Regions from separate parts of the Nocardioides sp. LMS-CY genome, predicted to be linked through region 3. Evidence: predicted binding sites of a transcription regulator. Region 3 holds the regulator's gene; each other region holds the start of a gene.
The links. The regulator HrcA, encoded in region 3, represses chaperone genes, less so after heat shock. The targets are predictions, from matches to a motif close to TTGGCACTCGNNNNNNNCGAGTGCCAA.
Positions count from the first base shown of each region.

Region 1 (4,584 bases), 2.2 Mb from region 3:
TCTTGATCGTGAGCCGCCCGATGCCGCGCTCGCGGATCGCCGCCCGCAGCTGCTTCTCGCGGTAGGGGAGCTCCTCGACGACCCGGTAGCCGCGCGCGAACGGCGTCCGGTACGACGCGTCGGAGGTGACGTAGGCGATGTGCTCGTCGACGAGGCCGCCGTCGACGCCCGCGGCGACGGCGGTGACGAGTCCGGCCCGGATCACGGCGCCGTCCGGCTCGTAGAGGAAGGCACCGACCACGCGGACGTCGGCCCCGGGGTCGTCCTCGTCGGTGAGCGTGGCCAGTCCGGTCTCGGCGATCACCGTCGCCCGGCGGGCACAGGTCGCCAGCCGACCGGACCAGAGTGCGGCCTCCTTGACCTCGCCCCGGTCGCTGACCCACTCGGCCTCGACGCCGGGCGGCAGCAGGTCGTGGGGGATCCCCGGCGCGACCTTCACGCAGGAGTCGCGCGCGAGCAGCCGCTCGACGAACGACCACGGCGGCGTCCAGCCGTCGACGTCGAACGTGCGGCCGCGGGCGCCCCGCCGGGCCGGGTCGGCGAAGGCGACGTCGAACGGCGTGGTGTCGACCGTCGTCGCGTCGGCGACCGTCACCGCACCCGGGAGACCGAGCGCCTCCAGGTTGGCCCGGGCGACCTCCACGCGGACCGGGTCGAGATCGACCCCGGCGCAGACCAGGCCGACGCGGGCCGCCGCGAGCAGGTCGCCGCCGATGCCGCAGCCGAGGTCGATGAGCGTGGTGGCCGAAGCGGCCGCCAGCCGGGCGGCGCGGTGCTCGGCCACGCGCGGCCGGGTCGCCTGCTCCAGGCCGTCGGGCGTGAAGTACATCCGGTCGGCGAGGTCGCCGAACTTCGCCCGGGCCCGCACCCGCAGGGTGACCTGGGTCAGCGCCGCCGCGACGTGTGCCGGCTCCGCCGTACGGCGCAGCCTGGTCTGCGTGGCGAGGGAGTCGCCCGAGGCGCGCAGCTCGCCTGCCGCCGCGTCGAGCAGGCGCTGGCCGTCGTCGGTGAGCAGCCACCGGAACGCGTCGAGATCCACGGTCCGATCCTGTCAGTGCGGGGTAACGCTGGCACTCAGTTGGGGTGAGTGCTAGTTTCTGATCTGGCACTCTCCTCGTGAGTGTGCCAGCGCCTGTGAACCGGTGCGACCCCCGCGACGGCGTACCGGACCCGCAGGCACCAGACGTGCACCACCCACCATCGAAGTGCCAGAAAGTGGAGGTCGACATCGTGTCGGTCAACATCAAGCCTCTCGAGGACCGGATCGTCGTCAAGCCGCTCGACGCTGAGCAGACCACGGCCTCCGGCCTGGTCATCCCGGACACCGCCAAGGAGAAGCCCCAGGAGGGTGAGGTCCTGGCGATCGGTCCGGGTCGCATCGACGACAACGGCAACCGCGTCCCGCTCGACGTCAGCGTCGGCGACAAGGTCATCTACAGCAAGTACGGCGGCACCGAGGTCAAGTACGCCGGCGAGGAGTACCTCATCCTCTCCGCGCGCGACGTACTGGCTGTCGTTTCCTGATTTCCCTCGGGTCGTCCGCCTCTCAGGGGTCTGTAGCCCCTCCTGAGGCGGACGACCCGATCTTCGTTGAGAGGAGAGTCATGCCGAAGATCCTGGAGTTCGACGAGAACGCCCGCCGCAAGCTCGAGCGCGGCGTCGACGCGCTCGCCAACGCCGTCAAGGTGACGTTGGGCCCGAAGGGCCGCTACGTCGTCCTGGACAAGAAGTGGGGCGCCCCGACCATCACCAACGACGGCGTGACCGTCGCGCGTGAGGTCGAGCTGGACGACCCGTTCGAGAACCTCGGTGCGCAGCTCACCAAGGAGGTCGCCACCAAGACCAACGACATCGCCGGCGACGGCACCACCACCGCCACCGTGCTCGCGCAGGCGATGGTCCACGAGGGCCTGCGCGCGGTCGCGGCCGGCGTGAACCCGATGGGTCTCAAGCGGGGTATGGACGCCGCGGCCGAGGCCGTCGGGGACGCGCTGAAGGAGGCCGCCCGCGAGGTCGAGTCCGTCGAGGACATGGCCTCGGTCGCGACGATCTCGAGCCGCGACAGCGTGATCGGCGACCTGCTCTCGCAGGCCTTCGACAAGGTCGGCAAGGACGGTGTCATCACCGTCGAGGAGTCCAACACCATGGGCACCGAGCTCGACTTCACCGAGGGCATGCAGTTCGACAAGGGCTACATCAGCCAGTACTTCGTCAGCGACCCCGAGCGGATGGAGGCCGTCCTCGACGACCCGTACATCCTGCTGCACCAGGGCAAGATCTCGGCCGTCGCCGAGCTGCTCCCGCTGCTGGAGAAGGTCATCGCCGCCGGCAAGCCGCTCTTCATCCTCGCCGAGGACGTCGAGGGTGAGGCGCTGTCGACCCTGGTCGTCAACAAGATCCGCGGCACGTTCAACGCCGTCGCGGTGAAGAGCCCGGCGTTCGGTGACCGTCGCAAGGCGATGATGCAGGACATCGCGACCCTGACCGGCGGTCAGGTCGTCGCCCCCGAGGTCGGCCTCAAGCTCGACCAGGTCGGTCTCGAGGTGCTCGGCCAGGCCCGCCGCGTCGTGGTGACCAAGGACAACACCACGATCGTCGACGGCGCCGGCGACTCCGCCGAGGTCGAGGGCCGGGTCAACCAGATCAAGGCCGAGATCGAGTCCACCGACTCCGACTGGGACCGCGAGAAGCTCCAGGAGCGCCTCGCGAAGCTGGCCGGCGGCGTGTGCGTGATCAAGGTCGGCGCGGCCACCGAGGTGGAGCTGAAGGAGAAGAAGCACCGCATCGAGGACGCCGTCTCCGCGACGCGCGCCGCGATCGAGGAGGGCATCGTCGCCGGCGGCGGCTCCGCGCTCATCCACGCGGTGTCGGTGCTCGACGGCGACCTCGGCCTGTCCGGCGACGAGGCGGTCGGCGTGCGCATCGTGCGCAAGGCCGCCGACGAGCCGCTGCGCTGGATCGCCGAGAACGGTGGCGAGAACGGCTACGTCATCACCACCAAGGTCCGCGAGCTCGGCAAGGGCAACGGCTACAACGCCGCGACCGGCGAGTACGGCGACCTGGTCGCCCAGGGTGTGCTCGACCCGGTCAAGGTGACCCGCTCCGCGCTCGTCAACGCCACCTCGATCGCGGGCATGCTGCTCACGACCGAGACCCTGGTCGTCGACAAGCCCGAGGAGGAGGAGTCCGAGGCCGCCGGTCACGGGCACGGCCACGGGCACGGCCACTGACGCCGAGCCGGCGCCAGATTGCAGTCGAGTCGGCGCCAGATTTCACCTCCGGGCTGAAATCTGGCGCCGACTCGGCGTTTCAGCAGGACGGCGTGACGAGGGGCCGATCGACGCCGCGCAGCAGGTAGACCGGGTGCCCGTTGCAGGCCGTCCCCGCCTCGACGTACTCGTCGGAGATGACCTCGGCGAGCTCGTCGACGCCCCGGTCGGACCACGCGTCGAGGGCGACCCACTCGACCAGCCACGTGGGCGCCCGCGGCCCGGCGAGGAGCGCGGCGAGGTCGGCGTACCCGGGGTCCTTGGTCCGCATCGGCAGGCTCCAGAGGTACGGGTACGGCGAGGCCATCCCGCTGGCGTGCTGGAGGTCGGCTCGGCCGCCGAACACCATGAGCGTGTCGCCCGGCTCGGCGGACGCCGCGATCGCCTCGCCGGTGCGGACCTCGTCGAACTCCTGCTGCCCGGTCAGGTTCCAGGCCAGCCAGGAGACCATGCCCACGGCCGCCGACAGCGTCGCGAAGACCACGAGACCGCGCATCGTGCGACCCGACCGACCCGCGCGGCCGGCGAGCAGCGCCGTGCACAGCGCGGCCCCCGGCACCAGCGGGATCAGGTAGTCCTGCCAGAAGCTGCCGCCGGCGGCGAGCGAGAGCAGGTCGGCGACCACCACCGCGATCGTGGCGGCGACCACGGGCGGGTCGTCGCGCCACAGCTCGCGGGCGTTCGCGATCGGCCCGGCCAGCACGGCCAGCAGGCCGGTCGCCAGCGCGATCGCCAGCAGGATCCAGGCCCGGCGCTCGGGGGCGTCGGTGGTGCCGTCGGCGATCACCCGGGCGGCGGCGGCCCGGAACCCGTAGACCGTGTCCCACAGCGTGCCGAGCCGGACCCCGGCCAGCTCCGCCCACGCGACCGTCGCGAGCACCGGGACCGCGGCCCCGAGCACACCGGCACCGGCGAGCACCGCCGTCGACCGCCCCTCGAGCCGGCCGGTGCGCCAGGTGACCAGCAGCAGCACGCCGGCGAAGAGCAGGCCGGTCACCAGGTTCTGCTTCAGTCCCACCGCCAGCGCGCCCGCGGCGCCGGCGACGAACGCGGCAGGCCAGGAGCGGCGGCGTACGGCGAGCAGCGTGAGCAGCATGCTGCCGAGCACGCAGGGCAGGGCGAGTAGCTCGCCCTTCACCGCCACGACGTCGATCATCGGGTTCGAGAGCAGCGCGGCGGTCAGCATCGCGGTCCACACGGTCGCGCGCGGGCCGCTCACGGTGCCGGCGATGGCCGCCGCCAGCAGCACCGAGAGTCCCGCGACCAGCGCGCCGAGGAGCCGCAGCGTGGTGACGCCGCCGAGGGCGTCGACCGC
Region 1 is NZ_CP076104.1:1,448,291-1,452,874, forward strand. Features, by position in the region: gene KM427_RS06915 (class I SAM-dependent methyltransferase) at 1-1,039, opposite strand, end outside; gene groES (co-chaperone GroES) at 1,231-1,524, shown strand; gene groL (chaperonin GroEL) at 1,605-3,230, shown strand; gene KM427_RS06930 (glycosyltransferase family 39 protein) at 3,310-4,584, opposite strand, start outside.
Region 1: groES (co-chaperone GroES) is a predicted target of HrcA. The motif match lies at 1,068-1,094, and genes of this name have one in related genera.

Region 2 (4,584 bases), 1.1 Mb from region 3:
GTCACGGCGACACCGGAGTCGATACGCCGGACCACCTTGGCCGTGCTGGAGTGGGTCAGCTCGGCGCCACCGGTCACCGTGTGCCCGCGCTCGGCGAGCAGGCGGGCGAACTCGCCGTGCTTGGCGTACATGGCGGCCCGCTCCTCCTCGGTGGCGGCCGCCCAGGTGCTCTCGTCTCCCGGGAGCAGGACGACGTACGTGGTCATGGCAGATCCTCTCGTCTGTTGATGAGTCTGGCACTGCGATGACGGGTGACGGGTGGCCGAATCGACAGTCCGTCCGAACCCGGCGGCCGGGGATGGCCTCGGCATACTGACGCCATGACCCGACCACCGCGGACCCGCCCCACGCTGGAGGAGGTGGCCGCGCGTGCCGGAGTCGGCCGCGGCACGGCCTCGCGGGTGATCAACGGCGGCGAGAAGGTCTCCGAGCGGGCCCGCCTCGCCGTGGAGCAGGCGATCGCCGAGCTCGGCTACGTGCCGAACGCCGCCGCCCGCGCCCTCGTCACCCGGCGCACCGACGCGATCGCGCTGGTCATCGCGGAGTCGGAGGAGCGCGTCTTCGGGGAGCCGTTCTTCGCCGGCGTCATCCGCGGCATCGGCTCTGCGCTCGCCGCGGCGGACCGGCAGCTGGTGCTGCTGTTCGCCCAGGCCTCGCAGCGCCGCGGCGCGCTCGACGAGTACCTCACCCGCCAGCACGTCGACGGCGTCCTCCTGCTCTCGCTCCACGACGACGACGAGCTGCCCGAGCGGATCCGCGCGCACGGCGTACCCGTCGTGGTCGGCGGCCGGTCGGGAGCCGACGTCGCCACCGACTTCGTCGACGTCGACAACGTGCAGGGTGCCCGGCTCGCGGTCGAGCACCTGCTCGGCCTCGGCCGCCGTCACGTCGCCACCATCGCCGGGCCCGCCGACATGGTGGCCGGCCGCTTCCGCTACGAGGGGTACGCCGCCGCGCTGGCCGCGGCCGGGCGCGCGGTCGACCGGCGCCTGGTGGCGCGCGGCGACTTCGGCCAGGCCAGCGGCGAGCTGGCGATGCGCGAGCTGCTCGCCGGGGGCGAGGTCGACGCCGTCTTCTGCGCCAACGACCTGATGGCGGCCGGGGCGCTGCGGGCACTGGCCGCGGCGGGCCTGCGGGTGCCCGGGGACGTCGCGGTCGTCGGCTTCGAGGACGCCCCGATCGCACAGTCGACCACCCCGCCGCTCACGACCGTGCACCAGTCGCCGGAGGAGATGGGGCGCGAGATGGCCGCGATGGTCCTCGACGCCACCCGTGCTCCGGGGCCCCCGCTGCCGGGCCGGATGCTCCCCACGAGCCTGGTGGTCCGCGACAGCGCCTGACCGAGCGGGCGGCCCGCGAAGTCATCTAGTGTCCCCGTCATGACCGACCGGCCGCTCGTCCTGCTCGTCACCTGCTCGGGCCTGCCCGAGGGGGAGTACGGGCACGAGGCGCTCGACGCCGCGCTGCGCGAGCGCGGGCTCGACGCGCGCTGGGTCGTGTGGGACGACCTGGCCGTCGAGTGGTCCGACGCCGCGGTGATCGCGGTGCGCTCGACGTGGGACTACGACACCCGGGCCGGAGAGTTCCTCGGCTGGGCCTCCGGGCTGGGTCCGGCGCTGCTCAACGGCGCCCGGGTCTTCCGCTGGAACACCGACAAGCGCTACCTGCTCGACCTCCAGGAGGCCGGGCTGCCCGTCGTGCCGACCGCGGCCGCCGACACGGTCGAGGAGGTCCGGGCACTGGCGGCCCGGCACCAGGTCGCGGTCGTCAAGCCGCGGGTCGGCGCCGGCGGCCGCGGGCTCGAGCTGCTGCGGGAGCCGGCGGCCTGGGAGCCGGACGGGGCGGGGCACGGCCCCTGGGTCGTGCAGCCGCTGGTCGACTCGATCCACCACGACGGTGAGACGTCGGTCTTCGTGATCGCCGGGCGCGCCGTGAGCCAGGTCGACAAGCTGCCCGGAACCTCCGACATCCGGGTGCACGAGGAGTTCGGCGGTACGTCGCGGGCCGTGCCCCTCGCCCCGGACGCCGCCCTGCTGGCGACGGAGGCGGTCGCGACCGTCGCCGGCCTGCTGGGCGAGGAGATCGTCTACGGCCGGGTCGACATGATGCGCCACCGCGGCCGGCTGGTCGTCAGCGAGGTCGAGCTCACCGAGCCGGGCCTCTACCTCGACGTGCTGCCCGACAACGCGGCGCCGTTCGCCGACATGGTCGCGGAGCGGGCGGGCCGGCGTACCGCGGCCGGCTGAGGCGCGCGGCGCGGGCGCCCGTGCCTCGCCCATCAGCCCCAGCCCCGGCGCTCGTGCCTCGCGCCGCGGCTGCCCTTGGTTTCGACGCGCGGTCACGCCCTCGCAAGCTCGGGCGTGCGCTTGCTCAACCCGATCGGTCCCAGCCCGGGCGCTCGTGCCTCGCGCCCGGGCTGCCGATCGCCTTGCACTCGGCAGGGGCGAGTGCTAAACATGAGGCTGGCACTCTCGACCTGAGAGTGACAAACCGGAACGGCGACGTTGAGGTCCTCATGCCCGGCGAGAAATGGTTCGTCGGGGGCGGGGTCCGTCCGTCGCGGGCAACCCGCCGCTTCCGGATACGAACTTCCGATGCGAAGGAATCGCAGGAGTTATGCCGAAGCTGATTGCATTCGACGAGGAGGCCCGGCGCGGCCTCGAGCGTGGCATGAACACGCTCGCTGACGCCGTCAAGGTCACCCTCGGTCCCAAGGGCCGCAACGTCGTACTCGAGAAGAAGTGGGGCGCCCCCACGATCACCAACGACGGTGTGAGCATCGCCAAGGAGATCGAACTCGAGGACCCCTACGAGAAGATCGGCGCCGAGCTGGTCAAGGAGGTCGCCAAGAAGACCGACGACGTGGCCGGTGACGGCACCACCACGGCGACGGTCCTCGCGCAGGCGATGGTCCGCGAGGGTCTGCGCAACGTGGCCGCGGGTGCCAACCCGATGGGCCTCAAGCGCGGCATCGAGGCCGCCGTCTCCGCCGTGTCCGAGCAGCTGCTCGGCATGGCCAAGGACGTCGAGACCAAGGAGCAGATCGCGTCGACCGCGAGCATCTCCGCCGCTGACACCACCGTCGGCGAGATCATCGCCGAGGCGATGGACAAGGTCGGCAAGGAAGGCGTCATCACCGTCGAGGAGTCGAACACCTTCGGGCTCGACCTCGAGCTCACCGAGGGCATGCGCTTCGACAAGGGCTACATCTCGGCGTACTTCGTCACCGACCCGGAGCGCATGGAGACGGTCCTCGAGGACCCCTACATCCTGATCGCGAACCAGAAGGTCTCGTCGGTCAAGGACCTGCTCCCGCTGCTGGAGAAGGTCATGCAGTCGGGCAAGCCGCTGCTGATCCTGGCCGAGGACGTCGACGGCGAGGCGCTGTCCACGCTGGTCGTCAACAAGATCCGTGGCACCTTCAAGTCCGTCGCCGTCAAGGCCCCGGGCTTCGGTGACCGCCGCAAGGCCATGCTGCAGGACATCGCGATCCTGACCGGTGGCCAGGTCATCTCCGAGGAGGTCGGCCTGAAGCTGGAGTCGACCGGCATCGAGCTGCTCGGCCAGGCCCGCAAGGTCGTCATCACCAAGGACGAGACCACCATCGTCGAGGGTGCGGGCGACGCCGACCAGATCGCCGGTCGCGTCAACCAGATCCGCGCCGAGATCGAGAAGTCGGACTCCGACTACGACCGCGAGAAGCTCCAGGAGCGCCTCGCCAAGCTGGCCGGCGGCGTGGCCGTCATCAAGGTCGGCGCGGCCACCGAGGTCGAGCTCAAGGAGCGTAAGCACCGCATCGAGGACGCCGTTCGCAACGCGAAGGCGGCCGTCGAGGAGGGCATCGTCGCCGGCGGTGGCGTCGCCCTGGTGCAGGCGTCGGCGACGGCGTTCGACAAGCTCGACCTGTCGGGCGACGAGGCCGTCGGCGCCAACATCGTGCGCGTGGCGACCGAGGCTCCGCTCAAGCAGATCGCGGTCAACGCCGGTCTCGAGGGCGGCGTCGTGGCGGAGAAGGTGAAGGGCCTCGCGGCCGGTCACGGTCTCAACGCCGCCACCGGCGAGTACGTCGACATGATCGGCGAGGGCATCATCGACCCGGCCAAGGTGACCCGCAGCGCGCTGCAGAACGCCGCCTCCATCGCGGCGCTCTTCCTCACCACCGAGGCCGTCGTGGCCGACAAGCCGGAGAAGGCCGCCCCGATGGGCGACCCGACCGGCGGCATGGGCGGCATGGACTTCTGAGCACCCCTGACCCGGGCCAGCTTGCTGGCCCGGGTCAAGCCAGGTGCCAGGTTGAGGAGCGTCGGCAGGGATCGCGCGCCAGCGCGAGACCTGCGACGCGTCTCGAAACCCAGTCGCCGGCGCTGCCCGACAGCACGAAGCAACACCCGAACGGCCCCGGTCCCACGAGGACCGGGGCCGTTCGGCCGTCTCGCGGCCAGCCCGATACGCGGGGGCTACCCCGGGGATTCGTCCTCGGTCTTGAGCTCCATGCCTTCAGCGGGCACGATGACTCCCATGATTGCCGCGTCCGGGTTCCCGCCCAGCGGTCCGCTGACGGCCGCGGACCTGGGCACGATGCCC
Region 2 is NZ_CP076104.1:4,676,545-4,681,128, reverse strand. Features, by position in the region: gene KM427_RS22175 (YciI family protein) at 1-206, opposite strand, end outside; gene KM427_RS22170 (LacI family DNA-binding transcriptional regulator) at 321-1,340, shown strand; gene KM427_RS22165 (ATP-grasp domain-containing protein) at 1,380-2,246, shown strand; gene groL (chaperonin GroEL) at 2,617-4,242, shown strand; gene KM427_RS22155 (Uma2 family endonuclease) at 4,519-4,584, shown strand, end outside.
Region 2: groL (chaperonin GroEL) is a predicted target of HrcA. The motif match lies at 2,428-2,454, and genes of this name have one in related genera.

Region 3 (4,584 bases):
CGTTGCCGAAGGTGTGGTCGAAGTGCTCGTGGGTGTTCACGACGCCGACCACGCCCGGTGCCGGCAGCCCGGCGGCCAGGCGGCGTACGTCGTCGACGACGCCCCGGGCGGCCGGCTCGGAGGCGTGCGTGTCGACGACGAGCAGCCCGCGGTCACCGCCGACGAGCGTGACGTTGACGTCGAACCAGTCGTAGCGCGCGACCCAGACCCGGTCGGCGATCTCGGTGAAGCCCATCCCGCCAGGGTAGGCGGGCCCGGTGCCGCGGGATCAGCAGATGCCGGCGTGCAGCCCGCGACGGAGCATCTCGCCGAGCTCCGCGAGGTCGCGGGCGCGGCGCGGGAAGGCGACGGAGCGCTGGTGCGACCCGGTGACGTCCACCCACTGGAGCGTCACCTCGGAGGGGGAGAGGCGGGCGATCCGCACCCCGACCAGGTCGCCGGGGCGGGTGTTCGTGCCGAGCGCCACCGAGCGGCGCAGCTCCTCCTGGTGGCAGTCGTTGGCGTGCTCGACCGAGCGCTGGAGGTGGCCGCGGTTGAGGTGGTGCTCGCGGCTGCGGAAGTCGTCGAGCGGCACCCGCAGGTGCCTGTCCGGGCGGGCCAGCAGCACGAAGTTCAGGTCGAGGGAGACCACGTGGCGCATCTCGTCGCAGCACTCGCAGCGCTCGAACCCGGACCGGGTGAGACGGCCGGCGAGCGTGAGCGAGTCGCCGCGCGCGGATCCGCCGCGCGGGCCGAGGCCGCTGGTCAGGGTGAGCAGCGCGCTGCGCTGCGTCGCCGCCGCGCGGGCGACCGGTGAGTCGGCCAGGCACAGGAAGGTCGGCGTACCCCGGTGGTCGGTGAGGCCGAGCTGCTCGTCCTCGCCCACGGCGTGCTCCTCGCCCTCGATCACCAGGCTGACCGAGCCCGGACAGGCGAGGATGCTGCGGGCGTCGTTCGCGACCAGTCGAGGGTCGAGGTCTGAGCTGGGCTGCTCGGTCGTGGTCACCGTTGCTCCGTCCGGACGGAATAACTTAGGTAAGCCTAACCTATCTGAATACCGGAGGATGTCGCACCGGCGCTTCCACGATGTGGTGCCGCCGGGCGACGGGTACTCTTGGCACTCCGGCGGGGTGAGTGCCAAGAGGAGGCGGGCAGTGCAGGAGGAGCGCAGGCTGGCCGTGCTTCGTGCGATCGTCGAGGACTACGTCGCCACCGAGGAGCCGGTCGGGTCCAAGTCCCTCGTCGAGCGGCACGGGCTCGGCGTCTCGCCGGCCACGGTCCGCAACGACATGGCGGCGCTCGAGGACGAGGGCTACATCGCCCAGCCGCACACCAGCGCGGGCCGGGTGCCGACCGACAAGGGCTACCGGCTCTTCGTCGACCGGCTCACCACCGTCAAGCCGATGAGCGCGGCCGAGCGGCGGGCGATCGCCTCCCTCCTCGACGGGGCCGTCGACCTCGACGACGTCGTCCAGCGCTCGGTGCGACTGCTCTCGCAGCTGACCCGTCAGGTCGCGATCGTGCAGTACCCGACGCTCTCGCGCTCCACCGTGCGACACGTCGAGCTGGTCGCGCTGGCGCCCAACCGCCTGCTGGTGGTGCTGATCCTCAGCACCGGTCGGGTCGAGCAGCGCATCGTCGAGCTCGCCGCCGACCTCGACGACGAGGCGCTGGTCGAGCTGCGCGCGGTGATCGGCCAGGCGGCGATCGGGCAGGTCATCGCGGACGCCGTCACCGCGCTGGGCGCGCTCGTCGCGGAGGAGGCGCTGGCGCCGCCGGCCACGCTGGCCGTGATCGACGCGCTCTCCGAGGCGATGTCCGACCACCGCTCCGACGAGCGGATCGCGGTCGGCGGCGCGGCCAACCTCGCGCGGTACGGCGACAGCTTCGACTCGGCGGTCCGGCCCCTGCTCGAGGCGCTCGAGGAGCACGTCGTGCTGCTCAAGCTCCTCGGCGAGGCGACGACCGGCGAGCCGATCACGGTGCGCATCGGCCACGAGGGCCCCTACCAGGAGCTCGCCTCGACCAGCGTCGTCGCGGCGGGCTACGGACCCGGCGAGGAGGCGTTCGCCCGCCTCGGCATCGTCGGCCCCACCCGCATGGACTATCCCGGCAGCATGGCGGCGGTGCGGGCCGTCGCCCGCTACGTCTCGCGAATCCTCGACGAGGCCTGAACCTCCGACGGGAACAGCCCGGGAATCAGCAGAGCCAGTACGACCACGAAGGAACCCACTTGAGCCAGGACCTGTACGAGCTCCTCGGCGTCGATCGCGACGCGGACGCCGACGCCGTCAAGAAGGCCTACCGCCGACTCGCGCGCAAGTACCACCCCGACGTCAACCCCGACCCGGACGCGCAGGAGAGGTTCAAGGAGATCTCGCGCGCCTACGAGGTGCTGTCCGACCCGCAGAAGCGCGCGGCGTACGACCGCGGCGGCGACCCCTTCGGCGGCGCCGCCGGCTTCGGGCAGGGCGCCGGCTTCTCGTTCACCGACATCATGGACGCGTTCTTCGGCGGCGCCTCCGCCGGCGGCGGCCGTGGCCCGCGCTCGCGGCAGCGGCGCGGCCAGGATGCGCTGATCCGGCTCGAGGTCGATCTCGCCGAGGCCGCGTTCGGCGTCTCGCGCGAGCTCAAGGTCGACACCGCGGTGATGTGCTCCACCTGCCACGGCGAGGGCGCCGCCCCCGGCACCCACGCGGTGCCGTGCGAGACCTGTCACGGTGCCGGCGAGGTCGCCCACGTGCAGCGCTCGTTCCTCGGCGAGATCCGCACGCTGCGCCCGTGCGCGGCCTGCCGCGGCTTCGGCACGATCATCCCCGACCCCTGCCGGGAGTGCTCCGGCGACGGCCGGGTCCGCTCCCGCCGCACGTTGACGATCAAGATCCCGGCCGGCGTCGACACGGGCACGCGGGTCCAGCTCTCGGGCGAGGGCGAGGTCGGCCCGGGCGGCGGACCCGCCGGCGACCTGTACGTCGAGATCCACGTCGCCCCGCACGACGTCTTCACCCGGCACGGCAACGACCTGCACACGACCGTCACGCTGCCGATGACCGCCGCCGCGCTCGGCACCACGGTCACGCTGCCCACGCTCGAGGCCGACGTGGTCGACGGCGAGGAGCCGCGGACCGACGTCGAGACCAGCATCGACCTCGACGTCCGGCCCGGCACCCAGTCGGGCGCCGAGCAGGTGCTCCGCGGCCGCGGCGTACCTGGCCTGCGCGGCGGACGCGGCGACCTGGTCGTCACCGTGGTCGTCGAGACGCCGACCCGCCTCGACCCGCGCCAGGAGGAGCTGCTGCGCGAGCTGGCCGCGATCCGCGACGAGGAGAAGCCGTCGGGCCAGGCGCAGCCGAGCGGCAAGTCGGTCTTCGGCCGGCTCCGCGACGCCTTCAACACGCACTGAGCCCCATGTCGCTCCCCGTCCACCTCGTCCCGACGCTGGCCGGCGTCGCCGTCGGCGACGTCGTGACCGTCGACGGCGATGAGGCCCACCACGCGGTCGCGGTGCGCCGGCTGCGGGTCGGGGAGCAGGTCGTGCTCACCGACGGCGCGGGCAGGTCCGCGCGGGGCGCGGTCGGCTCGACCGGCAAGCGGGTCTTCACGCTCGAGGTCGAGACCGTGACGGCGCAGGACCCGGCGGCCCCCGAGGTGGTGGTCGTCCAGGCGATCCCCAAGGGGGACCGGGGCGAGCTCGCCGTCGAGGTGCTCACCGAGATCGGCGTCGCCCGGGTGGTGCCCTGGGCGGCCGCGCGCAGCGTGGCGGTCTGGAAGGGCGAGCGGACCGCGAAGTCGCTCGCGAAGTGGCGCGCCACCGCTCGCGAGGCCGCCAAGCAGGCCCGGCGCGCGTGGTTCCCCGAGGTCGCGGAGCCGGCGTCGACCGACGACGTGGCGGCCCTGCTGCGCGACGCCGACCTCGCCGTGGTCCTGCACGAGGCGGCGACCACCTCCTTCGCCGCGGTGTCGGTGCCGTCGTCGGGCCGGATCGTCGTGGTCGTCGGGCCCGAGGGCGGACTCACCGACGACGAGGTCGCGGCGTTCGTCGCCGCCGGAGCCGCGTCCGTGCGGCTCGGCGCCGAGGTGCTGCGAACGTCGACCGCCGGCGTCGCCGCCGTCGCCGCGATCCTGTCCCGCACGTCGCGCTGGGGGTGAGGGTGCGCCGGTATGGGTCGGCCGGGTGGCGGTGAGCTGGGCACCGTTTGGCCGGCGGGATCGGTTGCTGGCGCACCGCCGGGTGGCGCCCCGCCACCTCACCGCGCCAGCAGTCCCTCGATCCGGGCGATCTCGTCGTCGAGCTCGGCCCGCTCGGCAGGGGTGAGGTCGCGGAAGAGGTCGACGATCCGCACCCGGTCGTCCTCGATCCGCCACAGGCCGGCCAGCCAGCCGTCGACGAACACGGTGTTGGCCACGCCGCCGTTGGCGCCCATCCAGTTGCCACGCGTGCCGGCCTCGGTGACCCGATCGCGGGCGGCGTGGGCGAGCCAGACGTTGTCGTAGGTGCCGAGCAGCCGCACCGGCGCGGGGGTGTCCTCGTCCTCGATCACGCCGTCCGGGACGTCGAACAGCACCTTGCCGTCCTCGTCCTCGTGCCGCACCAGATCGGTCATC
Region 3 is NZ_CP076104.1:3,607,589-3,612,172, reverse strand. Features, by position in the region: gene KM427_RS17265 (MBL fold metallo-hydrolase) at 1-235, opposite strand, end outside; gene KM427_RS17260 (hypothetical protein) at 269-985, opposite strand; gene hrcA (heat-inducible transcriptional repressor HrcA) at 1,134-2,153, shown strand; gene dnaJ (molecular chaperone DnaJ) at 2,213-3,382, shown strand; gene KM427_RS17245 (16S rRNA (uracil(1498)-N(3))-methyltransferase) at 3,388-4,128, shown strand; gene KM427_RS17240 (winged helix DNA-binding domain-containing protein) at 4,227-4,584, opposite strand, start outside.